Regions from separate parts of the Nocardioides sp. ChNu-99 genome, predicted to be linked through region 2. Evidence: predicted binding sites of a transcription regulator. Region 2 holds the regulator's gene; each other region holds the start of a gene.
What was found. The regulator LexA, encoded in region 2, represses DNA repair genes until DNA is damaged. The targets are predictions, from matches to a motif close to TCGAACANNTGTTCGA.
Positions count from the first base shown of each region.

Region 1: the regulator LexA is predicted to act here: its motif matches at 1,161-1,176, upstream of recA (recombinase RecA).
Region 3: the regulator LexA is predicted to act here: its motif matches at 3,309-3,324, upstream of KK617_RS13580 (HNH endonuclease signature motif containing protein).

Region 1 is NZ_JAHWBL010000007.1:2,212-7,152, reverse strand. It holds gene recA (recombinase RecA) at 1-995, opposite strand, end outside; gene KK617_RS04025 (DUF3046 domain-containing protein) at 1,227-1,421, opposite strand; gene KK617_RS04020 (DinB family protein) at 1,418-2,047, opposite strand; gene KK617_RS04015 (GNAT family N-acetyltransferase) at 2,089-2,619, shown strand; partial or broken gene KK617_RS04010 (ATP-dependent helicase) at 2,692-4,941, shown strand, end outside.
Region 2 is NZ_JAHWBL010000004.1:102,200-107,140, reverse strand. It holds gene KK617_RS02955 (PKD domain-containing protein) at 1-854, shown strand, start outside; gene KK617_RS02960 (DUF6318 family protein) at 1-27, shown strand, start outside; gene KK617_RS02950 (LysM peptidoglycan-binding domain-containing protein) at 1,090-1,470, opposite strand; gene lexA (transcriptional repressor LexA) at 1,841-2,596, shown strand; gene KK617_RS02940 (hypothetical protein) at 2,706-3,134, shown strand; gene KK617_RS02935 (alkaline phosphatase D family protein) at 3,275-4,941, shown strand, end outside.
Region 3 is NZ_JAHWBL010000042.1:10,458-15,398, forward strand. It holds gene hemG (protoporphyrinogen oxidase) at 1-762, shown strand, start outside; gene hemQ (hydrogen peroxide-dependent heme synthase) at 759-1,523, shown strand; gene KK617_RS13580 (HNH endonuclease signature motif containing protein) at 1,763-3,268, opposite strand; gene KK617_RS13585 (cysteine dioxygenase family protein) at 3,843-4,343, shown strand; gene KK617_RS13590 (rhodanese-like domain-containing protein) at 4,340-4,843, shown strand; gene KK617_RS13595 (acyltransferase) at 4,819-4,941, opposite strand, start outside.

The DNA.
Region 1 (4,941 bases), on a different contig from region 2:
TGCGGACCCACGCCGAGCTTCTCGAGGATCTTCTTCTCCAGCTCGTCGGCCAGGTCGGGGTTGTCGCGCAGGAAGTTGCGCGCGTTCTCCTTGCCCTGGCCCAGCTGGTCGCCGTCGTAGGTGTACCAGGCACCCGCCTTGCGGACGAGGCCCGACTCCACGCCCACGTCGATGAGGCCACCCTCGCGGCTGATGCCCTTGCCGTACATGATGTCGAACTCGGCCTGCTTGAACGGCGGTGCGACCTTGTTCTTCACGACCTTCACGCGGGTGCGGTTGCCGACCGAGTCAGTGCCGTCCTTCAGCGTCTCGATGCGCCGCACGTCGAGGCGGACCGAGGAGTAGAACTTCAGCGCCCGGCCACCCGTGGTGGTCTCGGGCGAGCCGAACATGACGCCGATCTTCTCGCGCAGCTGGTTGATGAAGATCGCCGTCGTGCCGGCGCCGTTGAGCGCACCGGTCATCTTGCGGAGCGCCTGGCTCATGAGGCGGGCCTGGAGACCGACGTGGCTGTCACCCATCTCGCCCTCGATCTCGGCGCGGGGCACGAGCGCCGCGACCGAGTCGATGACGATGAGGGAGAGCGCGCCGGAGCGCACCAGCATGTCGGCGATCTCCAGCGCCTGCTCGCCCGAGTCGGGCTGCGAGACGAGGAGCGCGTCGGTGTCGACGCCCAGCGCCTTCGCGTAGTCGGGGTCGAGCGCGTGCTCCGCGTCGATGAACGCCACGATGCCCCCGGCGCGCTGGGCGCTGGCGACCGCGTGGAGCGCGACGGTCGTCTTTCCCGACGACTCCGGGCCGTAGATCTCGACGACGCGCCCGCGCGGGAGCCCGCCGAGGCCGAGGGCCACGTCGAGGGCGATCGAGCCCGTCGGGATGACCTCCAGGGGAGCGCGGGCGTCGTCACCCAGACGCATCACCGAGCCCTTGCCGAACTGCTTCTCGATGCTCGCGAGCGCCGTGTCGAGCGCCTTGCCGCGGTCTGCACCAGCCATGGTGTCCATCCCCTCCGAGCTCGTGGCCCGAGTCCAGCGGCAGCGTGCGCTGCCTGTGTCGTTCGCGTGGGCACGACGCTAGGACGAGCCACCGACAACGGTGGTGTGCCGCCGGCGCCTGGGGAGATCTCGACCCGATCTCGTGCCTGTGTGGGAAAAGCGTAGACGAACAGGTGTTCGATGTCAGGCAGGACCCGTGCGCGGCGTGTCGGCGCGTCCGGGTCGCCCCGCTCAGCGCTCGGAGTCGGGCAGCTCGAGCGCGCGGTGCACCACCGCCCAGACCTCGCGCGGGTCGACCCCGGCGTCGAGCGCCTCCACCACCGTGCGGTTGCCGAGCGCCGGGTGCACCTGCGTCTGGGCCCAGGAGCGTGCGAGGCGGGGACCGACCGCGACCTCGAGACGCGCCCAGAGCTCGGTGTGCCTCACGCCCGCTCCCCCGGCGTCGCGACCGCCGGCGGGGCCGCGGGGGTGCGCGGCGCCGTACGGGCGGCGGCGGGCAGGGCGTCCCGCACCGGGGAGCCGACGTCGTGCAGGTGGTGGACGACGTCGTGCAGGTGGTACTGCCCCAGCGAGACCAGGGTGAAGGCGGAGCCGTTGCTGCGCAGGCCCGTGCGGGCGAGGTCGCCGGGACCCACCTGCGCGTAGCGGTGCGCCACCTCCTCGGCGGCCTCGGCCAGCTCGTCGGCCACCACCGCCGGGTCCTGCTCGTGGTAGCGCCCGGCGACGGCGGCCGCGTCCTGGTCCCAGTTCGCGAACCGGGCCGGCCCGGGGTCGGTCCCCAGCACGAGCGCCAGGCGCTCGTCGAAGACCCGGTGCACGTCGCGGACGTGCGCGCCGTACTCCAGCGGGGACCACGTGCCCGGCCGCGGCCGCTCCGCGGCGCCCGGGCGGGCCAGGACGCGGTGCCACGCCTCGGCCGTGACGGACAGCAGCGACGGCAGGTCCTCGACGTCGAGGGCGCCGCTGGCGGTCCCGCAGTCGGGGCACGGCCGGTCCAGGACCCAGGTCCAGTCCTTGAGGTCCGGCGCCGGCGCCTCCCACGAGCTGCTCACCCCCGCATCCTCTCAAGGCCCACCTGGGCGATGATGGGCGGATGGCCGAGTACGCGACCCGCTCCGCGAACGAGCGCGACCTGCCCCGGATCGCCGCCATCTACAACCACGCCGTCGAGCACTCGCTCGCCACGTTCGACCTCGAGCCCCCCGACACCGACTACTGGCGCGCCCGCCTCGACGGCGAGCACCCGGGCGACCACCTCCTCGTCGCCGTCGACGCACACGACCACGCGGTGGGCTACGCCTACTCCTGGTCGTTCCGCCCCCGTCCCGCCTACGCGCTGACGCGGGAGACGTCGATCTACCTCGACGGCTCGGTGCGCGGCCGCGGCGTCGGCCGGATGCTCTACCCGGCCCTGCTGCAGACCATGGCGGTCTCCGGCGTGCACACCGCGATCGCGGCCGTCGCGCTGCCGAACCCCGCCAGCGAGCGGCTGCACGTGGCGTGCGGGTTCGCCAAGGTCGGCGAGTTCAAGGAGGTCGGCAACAAGTTCGACCACTGGGTCGACATGGCGTTCTACCAGCGGATGCTCGTCAACATCCCGACGGGCGACGCCGTCCTCGACTGACCCGGGGCGGCCCCGGGCGGCCCCGGGCGCAGCGGTCCGGGACTGTCGGTGCGGCCTGTCAAGATGTCCGGCATGGTCGGACCCCCCTCGGCGCTGGAGCGCTTCAGCCCGGTGACGCAGGCGTGGTTCCGCGCCGCGTTCCCCGCGCCGACGCCCGCGCAGGAGGGCGCCTGGAACGCGATCGGCACCGGCCGGCACGCGCTGGTCGTCGCACCCACGGGCTCGGGCAAGACCCTCTCGGCGTTCCTGTCGGCCATCGACCGGTTGTTCTCGACGCCCCCGCCGGAGGAGGCCGCTCACCGCTGCCGGGTGCTCTACGTCTCGCCCCTGAAGGCCCTCGCCGTCGACGTCGAGCGCAACCTGCGCTCCCCCCTCGTGGGCATCCGCGCGACCGGCGAGCGTCTCGGTGTCGAGGTGCCACCGGTGGCCGTCGGGGTGCGCTCGGGCGACACGTCGGCCGCCGACCGCCGCCGCCTCGGCACCCGGCCGCCCGACATCCTCATCACCACCCCCGAGTCCCTCTTCCTCATGCTCACCTCCCAGGCCCGCGAGAGCCTGCGGGGCGTCGAGACCGTGATCCTCGACGAGGTGCACGCCGTCGCCGGCAGCAAGCGCGGGGCCCACCTCGCGGTCACCCTCGAGCGGCTGGACGCCCTCCTGCCGCAGCCCGCCCAGCGGATCGGGCTCTCCGCGACCGTGCGCCCCATCGAGGAGGTGGCGCGCTTCCTCGGCGGCGGCGCCCCGGTCGACGTCGTCGCGCCGCCCTCGGAGAAGGCGTGGGAGCTCGAGGTCGCCGTCCCGGTCGAGGACATGACGACTCCGGGCGAGTACGACGAGACCGACCCCGACAGCGGTCGCGCCGCCTCGTCGATCTGGCCGCACGTGGAGAACCGCGTGCTCGACCTCGTCGAGGCCCACCGCTCCACCATCGTCTTCGCCAACTCGCGCCGGGTCGCCGAGCGCCTGACCGCCCGCCTCAACGAGCTGGCGGCCGAGCGGCACGAGGAGCGCGCGGCCGCCGAGCCCGACGGGCCCGGCCACGACGCCGACCACGACGCCGACCACGACGCCGACCACGACGCCGACGACCTGCCGCAGCGGCCCGCGCGCTTCCCGGCCGAGGCCGTCGCGCAGTCGGGCACCACGACGGGTGCGGCGCCGCTGGTCGCCCGGGCCCACCACGGGTCGGTCTCCAAGGAGCAGCGGGCGCTCATCGAGGACGATCTCAAGAGCGGGCGCCTGCCCGCGGTCGTCGCGACGAGCAGCCTCGAGCTGGGCATCGACATGGGCGCCGTCGACCTCGTCGTGCAGATCGGCTCGCCGCCCAGCGTCGCGAGCGCGCTCCAGCGCGTCGGCCGGGCCGGGCACCAGGTCGGCGAGGTCTCCCGCGGCGTCCTGTTCCCCCAGCACCGCGCCGACCTGGCCCCCACGGCCGTCGCCGTGGCGAGCATGCGCTCCGGCGCCATCGAGGCGCTGCGCGTGCCCGCGAACCCGCTGGACGTCCTGGCGCAGCAGGTGGTCGCCACCGTGGCGCTCGAGCCGATCGACGTCGACGCGCTCTACGCCCTGGTGCGGCGGGCCGCGCCGTACGCGACCCTGCCCCGCAGCGCGTTCGACGCGACGCTGGACCTGCTGAGCGGGCGCTACCCCTCCGACGAGTTCGCCGAGCTGCGGCCCCGCGTCGTGTGGGACCGGGTCGCCGGCACCCTGACGGCCCGGCCCGGCGCGCAGCGGCTCGCCGTGACCAGCGGCGGCACGATCCCCGACCGTGGCCTCTTCGGCGTCTTCCTCGTCACCGGCGGCGCCGACGACAAGAACGCCCGCGGCGGACGACGCGTCGGCGAGCTCGACGAGGAGATGGTCTACGAGTCCCGCGTCGGCGACGTGTTCGCGCTGGGCGCGACCAGCTGGCGCATCGAGGACATCACCCACGACCGCGTGCTCGTCACGCCCGCGCCGGGCGTTCCCGGGCGCCTGCCCTTCTGGAAGGGCGACTCCCCCGGCCGCCCCGCCGAGCTCGGCGCCGCGGTGGGGGCGCTGCACCGAGAGCTGGGTGGGCTGCCCCGGGCCGAGGCCGTGGCGCTGGTGCGGGAGCGGGGCCTCGACGCCAACGCCGCGCACAACCTGGTGGAGTACGTCGCGGAGCAGCGCGAGGCGACCAACGTGCTGCCGTCGGACCGCACCCTGCTGCTCGAGCGCTTCCGCGACGAGCTCGGCGACTGGCGCCTCGTGCTCCACTCGCCGTACGGCGTGCCGGTCCACGCCCCGTGGGCGCTCGCGGTCAACGCCCGGATCCGCGAGCGCACCGGCGTCGACGGCCAG
Region 2 (4,941 bases):
TGGCTCGACGCAGCAACCGCGGCCTAGCGGCAGCGCTTGCCACGGCATTCCTGGTTGCACCGACAACGTCGGCGGTCGCCCTCTCCGACGGAGAGGAAGAGGTGACTCCCGGAATCGATAGCTTCAACATTGTGGGTGGCAATGTCACGGGCGGCGGCACATACCAGGCCGGCCAGGGCCGCCAGAACGAGAGCAGCAACTCTCAGAACTTCGATCCGATGGCCGCATGGGCGGCCAACTACAACGCCCACGCGTGCTTGCCATCCCCGGTCAGCTTTTTCAGTTTGATCAACCCCTGCTACGCCCCGGTGGCCTGCGGCGAGGGGGCGTTGAATGCGGTGTCGCACATCGGGCTGCTCGCCGGGGCATCGGCGGTCACGTCCGAGTGCGCAGCCCCCGCCGCGGCAGCCGCACCGGTCATCACCCCGGCGCTCGTTCTCCAGGCGTTCCAGTCCGTTCCGCTGCCCGAGACCGTCCTGACGATCCAGCCGCCCGACGGGCTCACCCTGGTCAACTTCGACACGAACTTCTACACCGAGGCCGCTCCGTTCACGACCACCGTCACTCTCTTGGGCCAAGCCGTCGAGCTCGACATCACGCCCACGTCGTACACCTGGGCCTACGGCGACGGGACCACCGCCACCACCAGCACGCCCGGCGCGCCCTACCCCGACCTGCAGGTCACCCACCGCTACCAACAGACCGGCAGCTACGACGTCACCGTCACCACCACCTGGTCAGCCCGCTACCGCGTCAACGGCGGCCCCTGGCTCGACGTCGCCGGCACCGTCACCATGCCCAGCGCACCCGTGCCCCTCCAGGTCGACGAAGCCACACCCGTCCTCACCGACTGACCGGTGCCGTCGCCCCGCCGCGGGTCAGGACGTGGTTTCGAGGCTCGCTAGCGCGAGCACCTCAACCACCGGGGGCGACGGACGCGCACCACCAACGGCACGAGGGGCGGAGCCGAAGCTCCGCCCCTCGTGGTTCTTCCCCGGTGGACCGACAGGTCGGGGTCGAAGCGACCTGTCGGGGTCTGTGGCCGCCCGAGCGCGCGCCGACGGGATGCCGGGCGCGGGGCGGCCGGGGTCAGCTGGTGGGCACCACCAGCAGCTGACCAGCCTGCAGCGAGCCGCTCGACATCGCGTTGAGGGAGCGGATCTCGTCGATGACGCTCTGGACGCTCTCGCCGTCGGCGGCCCGCTCCGACGCGATGGCCCACAGCGTGTCGCCAGCGCCGACGCGCACCGTCTCGGTCGTGCCGGTCGGGCCGGGCTCGTCGGTAGCGGACGAGACGGAGCCCAGCACGACGCCGAGCGCGAGCATCACCAGGAGCGCGAGCGCGACGACGACCACACGACCCCGGTGGGTGAGCCGCACGGTGCTGCGACGAGCGGACTGCGCGGCGACGGAGCGCGGCGCGGCCGGACGACGGGTGCGGACGGCGGGAACGGCGTACGTGCTGCTCATGATGACCTCCAGGGGAAGGAGTCGGGTCGGACGAGCTGATGTCTACCGACGGCCACCGACAGTTCTGATCCGCAACCGCTCCAGACCCACTGTCGATCATCCGTTCGATCGAACACGTGCTCGACAGTAGAGCAGGTGTTCGAACCAATCAAGGGTGCAGTCGAACATTTCTTCGAGCCTCCCCGCACGCCGACCGACACGCCGGTTCGAACAGATGTTTGATGCCGGAGGTCACGAACGACTAGCGTGACCTGCGTCGACCGGGCCCGGCCCGATGCCCGACGCAGCGGCACGGTGGCCCGGGCGCACGACGGAACCGGTCCACCGAACAGGCAGACGGAGCGCGCCCCGGCGCGGGAAGAAGGCGGAGATGGCCAGCAGCAGCAAGAGCGACGAGACGGGCGCCACGGTCGAGGACCTGTCCGCCCTTCCCGAGCCCGCCGCCGGCCAGGCCCGCCTGACCCCCCGCCAGGCCAAGGTGCTCGCCGTCATCACGCAGGCGCTCGACGACCAGGGCTACCCGCCGAGCATGCGCGAGATCGGCGAGCAGGTCGGCCTCACCAGCTCCTCCTCGGTCGCCCACCAGCTCAAGGCGTTGGAGGAGAAGGGCTACCTGCGCCGCGACCCGAACCGGCCGCGGGCCATCCAGGTCGTCACCCCCGGCTCCCCCGAGCGCGCCGCCGTCTCCTCCGTCACCGACCCCGACCTCGACGCCGTCCTCGACGAGACCGGCATCGGCGACGCCCAGCCGGCCGCGACGTACGTGCCGGTCGTCGGGCGCATCGCCGCCGGCGGCCCGATCCTGGCCGAGCAGCGCGTGGAGGAGGTCTTCCCCCTTCCGCAGCAGCTCGTCGGCGACGGCACCCTCTACCTGCTCGAGGTCTCCGGCGACTCGATGGTCGACGCCGCGATCTGCGACGGCGACTACGTCGTGGTTCGCCAGCAGCCCAACGCCGAGAACGGCGAGATCGTCGCGGCCATGATCGACGGCGAGGCCACCGTGAAGACCTTCCAGCGCAAGAACGGCCAGGTCTGGCTGCTGCCGCACAACCCGGCGTACGACCCGATCGACGGCACCCACGCCACCATCCTCGGCAAGGTCACCGCGGTCCTGCGCCGCCTCTGAGCCACCTGCACCCGCGCCCGCCCGGGCACCGGCCGTCCCACCCGCGGTCGATGCCCCGGTCGGGCGGGGTGCGCCGTACCCTTGCGGGGACCCGCTCCGAGGAGGTGCCATGTCGGCTGACGCGCCCCGCTTCCCCGTGCTGGAGGCCGCCGACGGCTACGACATCGCCGCGGTCGACCGGCACGTCGCGACGCTGCTCGACGACGTGCAGCGCGGCCGCCGCACCGGCTTCCACCCCGGCCCCCTCGACACCCGGCCGTTCGCCCTCGTCCACCGCTCGCAGGTGTACGACGCACGCGCCGTCGACGCCTGGTTCGACCGCTGCTCCGGCGAACTCGAGGCCCGGCGTCACCATCCCTCGGGGCTCGGCCGCGCGACGTACGACGGCGACCTCGACGACCCGCCGGAGCTGCGCGACGTGCCGGCGTCGCAGCCCGCGACCGACGACCACACCAGCACCATCCCCACCTGGGCCCGCATCGTGGCGCTCCTCGTGATCGTCGCGCTGCTCGGCAGCTACGTGCTCTCCTTCTTCTGACCCGCACCCGCCGTCCGCACCCGCCGCCCGCACCCGCCGCCCCACCCACCCAGTCGACCTCCGGGTGAACTCCCGCCGTCCGGACGGTGCTCACATCACCGTTCGCGGGACCTGGCCCGTTTTTCGTCGTTCAATGAGGTGTGACCGAGGCCTCATCCCCCACCCGCACCGACGCTGGAGTCGAGCAGCAGCTCGCCCTCCCGTCCGTGCCCCGCCGTACCGTGCTCGCCGGCGGCGCCCTCGTCGGCGCCGCAGCGCTCGTCGTCAGCCCCTTCGACGACGACGAGGCCCGCGCCGCGCTGGCCGGCGCGTCGCCGTACTTCCGCCACGGCGTCGCCTCCGGCGACCCGCTCGCCAACCGCGTCGTCCTGTGGACCCGTGTGACCCCCACCCCCGACGCCACCCCCGGCTCGGGCCGCGGGCCGGCGGTGACGGTGGAGTACCAGGTCGCGACCGACACCCGCTTCCGCCAGCTCGTCACCCGCGGCACCGTGCGCACCGACGCCGCCGCCGACCACACGGTCAAGGTCGACGCGTGGGGCATGCAGCCGGGCCGGTGGTACTACTACCGCTTCCTCCACCGCGGCGTGGCCAGCCCGGTGGGGCGCACCAAGACGGCGCCGGCCTACACGAGCGCGCCCGCACGCCTGCGGATGGGCGTCGTCTCCTGCGCCAACCTGCAGGCGGGCTACTTCCACGCCTACCGCCACCTCGCGGCCCGCAACGACCTCGACGCGATCCTCCACCTCGGCGACTACCTCTACGAGTACGCACCCGGGCAGTACGGCATGGGGCAGGACGACGTCGACGTGCGCCGCCACGTGCCCGCCCGCGAGATGGTCTCCCTCGCCGACTACCGGCAGCGCCACGGGCAGTACAAGGAGGACCCCGACCTCCAGTGGCTGCACTCGAAGTACCCGTTCGTCGTCACCTGGGACGACCACGAGTCGACCAACGACGCCTGGCGCGACGGCGCCGAGAACCACCAGCCGGGCGAGGGCGACTGGGCCACGCGCCGCTCGCGCGCCCACCGCGCGTACGACGAGTGGATGCCCGTGCGGCTCGGCTCGACCGCCGCGCTGGGTGACGGGACCCGCCTGTTCCGCAGCCTGCGGTTCGGCACCCTCGCCGAGCTGAGCATGCTCGACCTGCGCACCTACCGCGACCAGCAGGTCGCCTACCCGGTCGTCGACCCGGCCGTGAGCGACCCCGCCCGCACCATCACCGGCCGCGAGCAGCTCGCGTGGCTCAAGAAGGCGGTGGCCAGCACCGCGGTGCAGTGGAAGCTGGTCGGCAACCCCGTGATGATCGCGCCCGTCACCTTCGCCCAGCTGCCGACCGACCTCATCGACCCGGTCAACGACGTCACCGGCCTGCTGCCGCGCGACGGCGCGCCCTACAACGTCGACCAGTGGGACGGCTACACCGACGACCGGCGCGAGCTGTTCACCCACATCCGCGACCAGGGCATCCGCGACACCGTCTTCGTCACCGGCGACATCCACTCGGGGTGGGCCGCCGACCTGCCGTACGACGTCGCCACCTACCCGCTGGGCCGCTCGGCCGGCGTCGAGTTCGTCGCCAGCTCGGTCACGTCGAACAACCTCAAGGACATCCTCGGGGCCCCGCCGCGCACGGCGAGCCTCGCCGTCGAGACGGTCATCAGGACGGCGAACCGCCACGTGCGCTACCTGGACTTCGACAGCCACGGCTACTCCGTGCTCGACGTGACGCCCGCCCGGGCGCAGATGGACTGGTACACCACCGGCCCCCGCGACCAGCGGAACGCCGGCTCCACCTGGGCGGC
Region 3 (4,941 bases), on a different contig from region 2:
ACCCCCGTGCGGGGGCTCCGCCGTACCGAGCCGGAGGGGACGTCCGGACGCGCCCCCACCGTGCTGCTCGACGAGGAGGACGTCGAGGCCGACGCCGTCGTGCTCGCCGTGCCCGCGCCCGTCGCCGCGCTGCTGCTGCGCGACGTGGCGCCGCGGGCGGCCACCGACCTGGAGGCCGTGGCGACGGCGTCCGTCGCGGTGCTCACCTTCGCGTTCCGCGCGGCCGACCTGCCGCCCCTGAACGCGTCGGGCTTCCTCGTGCCGCCCGTGGAGGGGCGGCGCATCAAGGCCTCCACGTTCTCCTCCGACAAGTGGGCCTGGGTCGCGGACGCCGGGCGCGGTGCCGGGCCCGCGGGCGAGGACCTGCGGTTCCTGCGCACCTCGGTGGGCCGGGCCGGCGACGACGAGGCCGCCCGGCCCGACGCCGACCTCGTGGCCGACTCGCTCGCCGAGCTCGGGGCCGCCCTGGGTCTCAGCGCGGCGCCGGTCGCCCGCCACGTGCAGCGCTGGCCGGACGGCCTGCCGCAGTACGGGCTCGGCCACCTCGACCGGGTACGGCGGGTGCGCGCCGCCGTCGCGGCCGTGCCCGGCCTCGCGGTCGCGGGCGCGACGTACGACGGCGTCGGCATCCCCGCCGTCGTGGCCTCGGCGCACGCCGCCGTGGCGGCGCTCGACCTGGGCGCCGTCGCCGCCCCCAGGTCCGCGCCGGAGCCCGACCCGCGGTCGGGCGCGCGCAGCGGCGGAGCAGAATGGGGCCCATGAGCGCCGAGACGGAGACGACGGGCACGACGAGCACCACCGGGAACGACCCGCAGGAGCACCTCAAGACCAACGCGGCGAAGCTGCGCGAGATCAACGACACGGTGCGCTACACGATGTGGTCCGTGTTCCGCCTCGAGCACCTGCTGGGCTCCGACGCGAAGCGCAGCAAGGAGGCGAAGGAGGTCGAGCGCCTCTTCGCCGCGCTCGCGAAGGACGACGTGGTCGTCCGCGGCGTGTACGACGTGTCCGGCCTCCGCGCCGACGCCGACCTCATGGTGTGGTGGCACGCGGAGGACTCGGTGGCCCTGCAGGCCGCGTACAACCGCTTCCGCAGCACCGCCTTCGGGCGGCGCCTCGCTCCCGTGTGGTCGCAGATGGCGCTGCACCGGCCGGCGGAGTTCAACCGCAGCCACGTGCCCGCGTTCCTCGCCGACGAGACGGTCAAGGCGCACGTGTGCGTCTACCCGTTCGTGCGGTCGTACGAGTGGTACCTCCTGCCCGACGAGGAGCGGCGCGCGCTGCTCGTCGAGCACGGCAAGATGGCGCGCCCCTACCCCGACGTGCGCGCCAACACCGTCAGCTCGTTCGCGCTGGGCGACTACGAGTGGATGCTGGCGTTCGAGGCCGACGACCTCGGCCGCATCGTCGACCTCATGCGCGAGCTGCGCGCCTCCGGCGCCCGCCGCCACGTGCGCGAGGAGACGCCGTTCTACACCGGTGCGCTGACCCCCGTGCGGGAGCTCGTCGAGCGCCTGCCCTGAGCCCGGGGCGCCGGGCGCGCGGGCGCGCGGGACCCGCGCCCGGCGTTCGTGGTGCCAGCGCCACGGAATGTCTGGCGCTGGCCCCACGCAACCTGCGATCGCGGGTCGAGCGGTGGTCGAGGTGGCCGCGCTAGCCGCCGGTGGTTGAGGTGGCCGCCCCGGCGGCCCTCGAAACCACACCTGGACATGCCGGTGGCCCCGCCAGGTCCTGCTGGGGTGGCGGGGTCGGCGCTAGCGGGTTAGTTCAGAGGTGTGGTGCCGGTCGAGTCGACGGCGTATCGAAGCCCGTGCGGGCTGGTCCAGAGGTAGGTGCCGAGGGGGTCGCGGTGGTAATGCCATCGGCGATCGGGCGGATCTGCGCTGGTCGGACTGAAGTCCGGTGGGCTCGCCCCTGACAGCGACGGATGGGTCTTGGCCCTGTGCTCGCCTCGGCAGAGCGGCGCGAGATTAGTCGTGGATGTCTGGCCGGCGCCGGGTGCTGCTTCCCACCGGTAGGGCTCGGTGTGGTCGAGGTCGAGCCCTCGTGCAGCTCTGCCGCAGTAAGGGAAGGCGCAGGTGGGCCGGTCGAGGCGCACTCGTTCGGCGATCCGGTCGGGGACCTCGTACGCGTCGACCGCCACATGCCCGCTGAGGTCGATCACCGGCTTCAAGACCACTTTCGTGCCGGGCGTGCGGCACCAGTCGCGGACCTGGTCGGCCGTGACGAGGCTGCCGGTGTTCTCGAGGCGGGCGAGGTCGATGCCCGTGGTCCCGGTCGCGGCGTCGATGCCGGGTCCGTCACCGGGTCGGTGTGAGGCGATGGCGGCGTCGGAGAGGTGGACGTAGAGCACGACCTGACGGGCGGGTGCCCGGGTCGAGCCGGCCGCCTGCCCAGCGTCTGCCTCCGCACCGTAGAGGTCGAGTGCGGTCTGGCGTCGTGCGAGCTCGCCGAGGGCCATGGAGCGGCGTACGTCGAGGTCCGCGTCGCAACCGGCGGCGGCGAGGTCGGCAGCCACTCGTTGGACGGCGTTGTTCAGGTCGAGGGCGTCGGCGAGGTCGAGGGTGCCGTGGACGGGCACCACACCGGTCCACGGCGACGCCGCGTCGACGGGAGAGGTCTCGACCGTGAAGTAACGGCCGGCGTCCGCATCCGCCCGGTCGAGCTCGGCGTTCTCGGGGTCGAACCGCACCACCGCTTCGGCGACGAGGCGCTCGACGGTCGGCATGGTGGCGCGATGGGCGACGGGGGCGAGGTTCCGGTCCACGAAGTCAGCCGCCTCGGCGGTCAGCGTGCGGGTCAGGGCCGCGATCTTCCGTGCCCGCCACACCGGCAGTGCCTGCTTCTGCGTGGCCGGGTCGGCGCCGGCGTGGACCCGGGCCCACAGCCGCGGGAGGCGGTGACGCAGCTCGATCGCGTCACCGACCAACGGCCGGCCGGACGCGACGGAGCGGCCGAGCGCCGCGGAGATCTCGTACAGGCAGAACTCGGAGACCAGGGGTGCGCCGGGTCCGCCGAGCTCGAGGAACCGGTCACCGCCCGGCACTGAGCTGGGGTCGTCGTGCCAGAGCCCGAGGGGACCGATGGGGTCGCCCACGACGGCGCCGGCCTTGCCGTCGGTGTGGGCGTCGGCCCAGTCGGCGACCGCGACGAACGCCGCTACCTCCGCCGCACGCTGGGTCGCTGCAGCGGCTCGGGCGGTAGCGAGCAGCGCCGGCGTGTCGATGGCGGGTGGGGCCTCGACGACTGCGGTGCTCGGGTGGTTCATACGGACAACGCTAGGGGTGGCCACCGACAGTTCCGGGTCCGCGAACGGGGGTTGGGGAAAGAAGTTCTGAGTCTTTCTCGCCGGGTCCCGGCCGACCTCGCTGTGTCTGCCCGGGCGTGGTTTCGAGGGGCGCTGGCGCGCCCACCTCAACCACCGGAGCGCAGACCGCCGACCTCGTGCGGGCGTGGTTTCGAGGGCCGCTGGCGCGCCCACCTCGACCAGCGCTGGCGCGCCCACCTCGACCACCGCTGACGCGCCCACCTCAACCACCGACCGGGCGCGGCGGACCCGCGCCGTACCGTCCACCATGTGACCACGCGGGCGACCGCGTCGGGGCGCCTCTGCTACGAATGACCCATGTCCTCCCACGGTCTCGCGGTCGCGACGCACGACGCCGTCTGGCGTCTGCACGTCGACCTCCGCCTGACCGCCAGCGCCCTGTGTCGCTGCCGTCGCTGCTCGCTCTGAGACCGACCACCACGCCCGCACCGCGGGCCGTCGCCGCGCCAGCGCGCGGCTGAGCACCCGGCACGACCGAGGCCCGGACCACCGGGCGACACCCCAGGACGCCACCATGACGCTGCAGAACATCCGCCGTACCGACGGACCGGCCCGCGAGACCCCGGCCGGGCTCGCGGTGCTGCCCCTCCTCCAGACGCTCCGCGAGATCGCCGCGGACCCCGACCTCCACGAGCTGGTCGACCTCACCCACCCCGACCGGCAGTCGCTCGAGCTGCACGCGACGCCCGAGCTGCAGGTGTGGCTGCTGACGTGGCCACCCGGGTTCTCGACGGGCTGGCACGACCACGCCGGCTCGCGCGGCGCCTACGCCACCCTGCGGGGTCGGCTGACCGAGCACACGTGGGAGCTCGGCACCCCCTCGGCCTGGCACGTCGGGCGCGGCGAGGCCCGCGCGTACGCCGGCGGTCACGTGCACACGGTGCGCAACGAGACGGGTACGACGGCACTGTCGGTCCACGCGTACGCGCCGAAGCTGACCGCGATGACGCGCTACGAGGAGCGCGGCGGGCGCCTGTCCGTGGTCGGCGTCGAGCAGGCGGGGGTGCAGCTGTGAGCGCCCCGGCCATCGAGACCTGGTACGCGACTGCCGCGACCTCCGCGACCACCCGCACCACCACGCCCCGCACGCCGGCGGCGCCGGCCGGCCCCCGCTTCGAGGAGGTCTGGTTCGACGGTGTCGACGACATGCTGGCGGAGGCGCGGGCCCGGCTGCACCGCCTGAGCCCGCGGGCGGCGTACCAGTCCGTGCTGTGGCGCCGGGCGCTGATCGTCGACATCCGTCCCGAGCGGACCCGCCGCGAGCAGGGCGAGGTCGACCCGCGCCTGCGTCCGGTCGTCGTCGAGCGGGTCGACCTGGAGTGGCTGCTCGACCCGCGCAGCCCGCAGCGCCTGCCGGAGGCGGACTACGACCTCGCGGTGGTGGTGCTGGACGCCCACGGCACGACCTCGTCGCTGGCGGCCGAGTCGCTGCAGCGCCTGGGCCTCCACGACGCCACCGACGTGGTCGGCGGCTTCGCGGCCTGGCGGGGTCAGGGGATGCCGACCGTCTCCTGACGGCTGATCGAGCGCTGGGCCCGGCGGGCGAGGATCTTGTCCTTGACCGCCAGGCTCGGCTTCTCGACGACGTGCCACGAGACGTAGGCGAGCGCCGC